3 regions of the Microbacterium sp. LMI12-1-1.1 genome follow, and region 2 is predicted to be linked to each of the others. Evidence: predicted binding sites of a transcription regulator. Region 2 holds the regulator's gene; each other region holds the start of a gene.
The links. Region 2 encodes HspR, which represses chaperone genes until heat shock. Its sites were predicted from a motif close to AAGTTGAGTCNNNNNGACTCAACTT; they were not measured.
Positions count from the first base shown of each region.

Region 1 (2,258 bases), 1.6 Mb from region 2:
GTTCCGAACTCCTCACACCCTCTTCCGCGCGCTCGCGATCGCCGAGGCGATCTCGTGGACCCTGCTCATCGTCGGCCTCCTCCTCCGCGCCACCACCGGCTGGGCGCTCGGCGTCACGATCGGCGGCGGCATCCACGGGTTCGTCTTCCTGTCGTACGGCGCAACGGCGATCCTCGTCGCGCTGAACAACCGGTGGCGCGCATGGCCGACCGTGATCGCGCTCGTCAGCGCCGTCATCCCGTACGCCACGATCCCGGCCGAGGTGTGGCTGCAGCGCACCGGCCGGCTGGCGGGATGGTGGCGGCTCGAGCCGTCCGACGACCCGCACGACGGCGCCTGGTACGACCGCCTCATGCGGTGGTTCCTGCGGCGCCCCTGGGTGCTCGCCGCGTTGATCGCTGTCGCCGTCGTCGCGCTCTTCGTGGTGCTGCTGATCGTCGGCCCGCCCGGAGGTCGCGACTGACGCAACCGGCGCTCGGGCGGCGGATGGCTCAGTCGCGCGGCGGGAGCTGCTGCAGCGTCCAGGTGTTGCCGTCCGGGTCGTCGAACTGCACGAACCGGCCCCACCCCTGCTCATCGACGCCTCGTGCCTCCACGTCGAGGCCGCGCAGGTGCGCCAGGGCCTCGTCCGCATCGGGGACGACGACCTGGATCGTGTTCTGGCGGCCCGGCTCGAGATCGTTGCCGAGGCCGGTGCCGAACGCGATGGAGCAGGCCGACCCGGGCGGCGTCATCTGCACGAAGCGGAGGCCCTCGAAGGGGACCTGGTCGTGGTCGGCGTGGAATCCGATCCGCTCGTAGAACTCCTTCGCCCTGTCGACGTCGGTGACGGGCACGAAGATGAGCTCGATCTTCCAGTCCATGGTTCTCTCCTCCGGGATGCGGTTCCCCCGAGCGACGAGGCTACGCCGACCCACCGACGCCGGCACGGGCTCAGGCCGGAGTCATGTCCGAAACGGGAGGGAATACTCGTGCGCAGGTGCCGTTGAACTTGACAATGCGTGTATCAAGTTCAAAACTTGATGCTCGATCACTCAAGTTTCAGGAGAGACGGAATGCCCGAAGACTTCACGCCCCAGGCCGGCGACGACGGGAGCTCGTTCGACGAGTTCCTGGCACGCTACCTCGCGGGGGAGCGCGCGCGTGCCGAGCGGTCGATCGACCTGAGCCGCTACCTCGGCGCTCGCACCCAGGAACTGCTCCAGCGTGCCGGCAAGTACGCGCTGGACCGCGGCCAGCAGGAACTCGATGCCCTGCACGTCCTGCGGATCCTCGTCGCCGAGGCCCCGGCCCGTGACGCGGTGCGCCGTGTCGGCGCCGACCCCGACGAGATCTCGCGCGCGACCGAGGAGCGGCTGCCCGCAGCCTCCGTCGCGGCGGATGTCGACGGCGCCGTGGTCACGGCGTCCGTGCAGCGTGCGCTGTTCCACGCGTTCCAGGTCGCCCGTTCGTCGGGCTCGACGTACGTGGACCCCGAGCACCTCTTCTTCGCGCTCGTGCTCGCGCAGGACACGCCCGCCGGCCAGGTGCTGGCACGCGCCGGTGTGACCGCCGAGGCGCTGATGCAGGGCGCCCGCGAGACGGTGACGCCGAGCGAGGCGGCCGCTGCGGAGGCGGGAGCGGATGCCGCGGCATCCGACACCCCCCTGCTCGACACCTACGGCACCGACCTCACCGCGCGCGCGGTCGCCGGTGACCTCGACCCGGTCATCGGGCGCGCCGACGAGATCGAGCAGACCATCGAGATCCTCAGCCGCCGCACCAAGAACAACCCGGTGCTGGTCGGCGAGGCCGGCGTCGGCAAGACGGCGATCGTCGAGGGACTCGCGCAGGCGATCGTGGACGGGGGCGTGCCCGCGCAGCTGCTCGGCAAGCGGGTCGTCGCGCTCGACCTTCCCGCGATGCTGGCCGGAACCCGCTACCGCGGCGACTTCGAGGAGCGCCTCACGAAGACGATGGACGAGATCGCCGCCCACAAGGGCGAGCTGATCGTCTTCATCGACGAGGTGCACACCGTGGTCGGCGCCGGCGGCGCCGGCGACGGCGGCATGGACGCCGGCAACATCCTCAAGCCCCGCCTCGCCCGCGGCGAGCTGCACCTCGTGGGTGCGACGACGCTCAAGGAGTACCGCGTCATCGAGAAGGACCCCGCGCTCGAGCGCCGCTTCCAGCCGGTGCGCGTGGGCGAGCCGTCCGTCGAGGACGCCGTGCTCATCCTGCGGGGCCTGAAGCCCGCGTACGAGGAGCACCACGGTATC
Region 1 is NZ_JBEGIA010000001.1:203,504-205,761, reverse strand. It holds gene MRBLMI12_RS00945 (DUF3817 domain-containing protein) at 1-463, shown strand, start outside; gene MRBLMI12_RS00940 (GNAT family N-acetyltransferase) at 492-863, opposite strand; gene MRBLMI12_RS00935 (ATP-dependent Clp protease ATP-binding subunit) at 1,056-2,258, shown strand, end outside.
Region 1: MRBLMI12_RS00935 (ATP-dependent Clp protease ATP-binding subunit) is a predicted target of HspR. The motif match lies at 1,017-1,041, and genes of this name have one in related genera.

Region 2 (2,258 bases):
GGTGCTCGGCGTCTCGAAGGACGTCAGCGAGGCTGACCTCAAGAAGACGTACCGCAAGCTCGCACGGAAGTACCACCCCGACTCCAATCAGGGTGACGCTGCCGCCGAAGCGAAGTTCAAGGAGGTCAGCGAGGCGTACTCGGTGCTCTCCGATGCGGAGCAGCGCAAGGAGTACGACCAGATCCGCGCGATGGGCTCGGGCGCCCGCTTCACCGCGGGCGGCCAGGGTGGAGCAGGCGGCTTCGAGGACGTCTTCTCGATGTTCAATCAGGGCCGCGGCGCGCGGTACCAGAACGCCGAGGACTTCGACGACATCTTCGCGATGTTCAACCAGCAGCAGGGTGCGGGCTTCGGCACGGGCCGGTTCGGGCAGTCGACCGGCGGTTTCCGCGGCTACGGCGGCCCGACCCGCGGGGCCGACGTCACGGCGCGCACGACGATCGACTTCGTCACGGCGACCAAGGGCGAGACCATCTCGCTGCAGGGTGAGGACGGCAAGCCGTTCAAGGTGAAGATCCCTGCCGGGGTGTCGGACGGGCAGAAGATCCGTCTGCGCGGTCGCGGCCGCCCGTCGCCCGACGGCGGAGAGAACGGCGACATCGTCGTGCAGGTCGCGGTGCGGCCGCATCCGGTGTTCACCCGCGACGGGCTCAACCTGCGCGTCACCGTGCCGGTCACGTTCACCGAGGCGGCGCTCGGCGCCACCATCGAGGTGCCCACGCTCGGAGGCGACCCGGTGCGGCTGCGCGTCGCGCCGGGCACGCCGTCCGGCCGCGTGCTGCGCGTCAAGGGCAGGGGCGTCGAGACCGCCAAGGGCACCGGCGATCTCCTCGCCGAGGTGCAGGTCGCGGTGCCCTCGCACCTCGACGACGCCGCGCGCGAGGCGCTCGAGCGCTTCCAGAGCCTCGAGCCCAAGGAGAACCCGCGCGCCGACCTCATGGCGAAGGCGCAGGGCTGAAATCATGATGAAGTCGGTCGTTGAGCGACCACGTTCGTCGCTCGCTCAACGATCGGGTGTGTGAGAAGGAGGTGAGGGGCATGGCTGAACCGCACGACATCGACGAGGATGCCCCGATCTTCGCGATCGCCGTCGCCGCCGAGCTGTCGGGCATGCACCCGCAGACCCTCCGCCAGTACGACCGGCTGGGACTCGTTGTGCCCGCCCGCACCCAGGGCGGTTCGCGTCGCTACTCGCTGCGGCACGTCGAGCAGCTGCGCGAGGTGGCGCGCATGTCGGCGGACGGCATCGGACTGCCCGCCATCGTGCGGATCCTCGAGCTCGAGAACCGCGTGCAGGAGCTGCATGGGCGCGTGCGAGACCTCGAGGACCGCATGCGAGCGGAGCTCGAGAAGCGCCCCGGCGCCCGGGTGTTCGCCGCCGGTTCCACCGGCAACGTCGTGACCCTGCGCCACGGCACCCGCATGCGGCGGGCGACCGAGGTCGTCGTGTGGCGACCCCGCACGCCGATCGCGCCGGCCGCCGAGGACCGCGAGCAGTCCGCAGGCGACTGACGCGCTACGCCGCCTCGCCGTCCGCTGTGTGAAGTCGGTCGAGCAGGAAGGCGTGCGTCTCGGCATCCGCGGCAGCCACCAGGCCGTGGTCGCCGGTGTGCAGCTCGTCGCCGGCGAGGTTGGTGACGACCGCGCCCGCCGCACGGCACAGCGCGATCCCGGCCGTCCAGTGGACGCTGCCGCGCAGATCGCCCCCGGTGATGTAGCCGGCCTGCTGGCCGGTGGCGACCCACGCGAGAGCCAGCGTGGTCGACAGGAAGCGGGGGCTGAACCGCGCGCGGAAGACCTCGTCCGACAGCAGGCGGGTGCCGCTGTCATCAGGAAAGCTGGACTCCAGGTTCACGGTGACCAGCCGGGACGACGAAGCCGGTTGCAGGCGGCGGTCGTCGCCGGTTTCGGCCTCGATCGCCGCAGAGCGATGCCAGGCGGCCACGCCGTCCGTCCAGAACACGTCGCCGGCTGCGGGATCGGCGACTGCGGCGGCGGTGGTGACGTCATCGATGTCCAGTGCGACGTTCACGGCGAACAGGGGCATGCCGGCAGCGAAGTTGAGCGTGCCGCAGATCGGATCGACCAGCCACCGGCGGCGCCCGTCGCCGCTGGATCCGAGTTCCTCGCCCACGATCGCGTCGCCCGGCCGCAGCTCGGCGAGCACGTCACGGATCGCGCGCTCCGTCTCGACGTCGGCCTCCGTCGTGAAGTCGAGACCTCGATCAGCCGTACGCCGGCTCCCGGTGTTGTAGCGC
Region 2 is NZ_JBEGIA010000001.1:1,824,067-1,826,324, reverse strand. It holds gene MRBLMI12_RS08480 (DnaJ C-terminal domain-containing protein) at 1-958, shown strand, start outside; gene MRBLMI12_RS08475 (heat shock protein transcriptional repressor HspR) at 1,039-1,512, shown strand; gene MRBLMI12_RS08470 (inositol monophosphatase family protein) at 1,517-2,258, opposite strand, start outside.

Region 3 (2,258 bases), 780 kb from region 2:
CGGCCACGTGATCCGATTCCGGTCGGACGTAGTCTGGGCGCCATGCACACGCGCACTCAGGCGAGGCTGCAGGTCGTCGCAGGTCCCATGTTCGCCGGCAAGTCCGAGGAGCTCATGCGTCGCGTCCGCCGCGCCCGCATCGCCGGCCTGTCGGTCGATGTCGTGAGCCACGCCCTCGACGATCGTCGCGGCGAGGGGCAGGTCAGCTCCCACTCCGGGCTCAGCGTGCCGTCACGCTCGGTGCCCGACGTCGAAGCGCTCGTCGCCTCGGTCGAGGGCCGCGCGCTCGACATGGTCGCGATCGACGAGGCGCAGTTCTTCGGGCCGGACCTCATCGACGCCGTGAATGCGCTGGTGACGGAAGGCGTCGACGTCGTCGTCTCGGGCCTCTGCGTCACCTTCGACGGCCGGCCGTTCGAGCCGCTGCCGGCGCTCATGGCGATCGCCGAGGACGTCCTGAAGCTCACGGCGGTGTGCGCGGTGTGCGGTGAGGACGCGGCGTTCCATCAGCGACTGTCGGCCGGCGGCGCCGGCGATCCGCTCACTCCGACGAGCGACCAGGTGGGAGGCATCGAGTCGTACCAGGCGCGATGCCGCCGCCACTTCACGGGCGCGGCGCGAACGTAGGCGCCGGGAACGACGGATGCCTCGTCCCGGCCGGGACGAGGCATCCACTGTCAGAGCGCTTACTGCTCGATCGGCTGCGGCGCGTCGTTGGACTCGTGCGCCTGGATCGTCGGCGTGCCACCCTCGGACGTCACCTCGATCTTGCGCGGCTTGGCCTTCTCGCTCACCGGGATCGTCACGCTCAGCACGCCGTTGTCATAGCTGGCCGAGATGCGCTCGGTGTCGATGCCCTGGCCGAGGTTGAGCTGGCGCAGGAAGCTCGCCGCCTCGCGCTCGCGGGTGATCCACTTGACGTCGTCGCCGCTGGTGAGCGTGCGCTCGGCGCGGATCGTCAGCAGCTGGCCGTCGACATCGATGTCGACCGAGCCCGGGTCGATGCCCGGCAGGTCGGCGGTCAGGACGTAGTGGTCGCCGTCGCGGTAGAGGTCCATCGGCATGCGGCGCGGACCGCGGCGCGTGTCGAAGAGACTCGACGCAAGACGGTCGAGGTCACGGAACGGGTCGTAGGTTGCCATGGGAATCTCCTCTCTGTCCAGAAGTTGAGCCCACTTGGCTCAACTACGTTCAGATTAGCACTCTCACCATGCGAGTGCTAGATGGGTCCGCGTTCGCCGTGAACGAACACGGGCGCGGTTCGTCTCTGCGTTTCGACTCGCAAGCTCGCTCAACGACCGGTCGTTGAGCGAGCGAAGCGAGACGAAACGCCCAGACAGTTCGTCAGCACTCGATGACGTTGACCGCGAGGCCGCCCTCGCTCGTCTCCTTGTACTTGTGCGACATGTCGATGCCCGTCTGCCGCATGGTCTCGACGACGGCGTCGAGCGAGACGTAGTGCGAGCCGTCACCGCGCAGCGCGAGACGCGCCGCCGTCACGGCCGTCGACGCGGCGATGGCGTTGCGCTCGATGCAGGGGATCTGCACGAGACCGCCGACAGGGTCGCACGTCAGACCGAGGTGGTGCTCCATCGCGATCTCGGCCGCGTTCTCGATCTGCCGGTTGGTTCCACCCATGACGGCCGTCAGCCCACCGGCCGCCATCGCGCAGGCCGATCCCACCTCGGCCTGACAGCCGCCCTCGGCACCCGAGATCGAGGCGTTGGCCTTGAACAGCGAACCCAGCGCGGTGGCGGTGAGGAGGAACCGACGGATGCCGCGGCGACGGTTCGCCTCAGCCCTCTGCTCCTCGCTCCACTGCGCCGGCTCGGGAGAGCCAGGGGCCTGGCCGGGATACCCGAGCAGGGCGCTGCCCACGAGCTCGCCGTACGGGGTGACCGCGTTGCCCGCGCCGAGCCCGGAATCGGCGAGGAAGCGCCACCAGTACATCGCCACCGCGGGCACGATGCCGGCGGCGCCGTTCGTGGGCGCCGTGACGACCCTTCCGCCCGCCGCGTTCTCTTCGTTGACGGCGAGCGCGAAGGCGCCCAGCCACTCCCCCGGCAGCTCACGACGGCCGTCGGCCTCGGCAGCCTCGAGCTGCTCGCGGATCGACGCCGCACGTCGCTTGACACCCAGCATCCCCGGCAGCACGCCGCCGGTTCCGAGGCCCGCCTCGACGCAGGCGGCCATCGCATCCCAGATGGCATCCAGGCCCGCGGCGATCTCCTCGTCGGGTCGCCGGGCCTCCTCGTTGA
Region 3 is NZ_JBEGIA010000001.1:1,046,331-1,048,588, forward strand. It holds gene MRBLMI12_RS05105 (thymidine kinase) at 43-627, shown strand; gene MRBLMI12_RS05110 (Hsp20/alpha crystallin family protein) at 687-1,142, opposite strand; gene MRBLMI12_RS05115 (L-serine ammonia-lyase, iron-sulfur-dependent, subunit alpha) at 1,345-2,258, opposite strand, start outside.
Region 3: MRBLMI12_RS05110 (Hsp20/alpha crystallin family protein) is a predicted target of HspR. The motif match lies at 1,164-1,188, and genes of this name have one in related genera.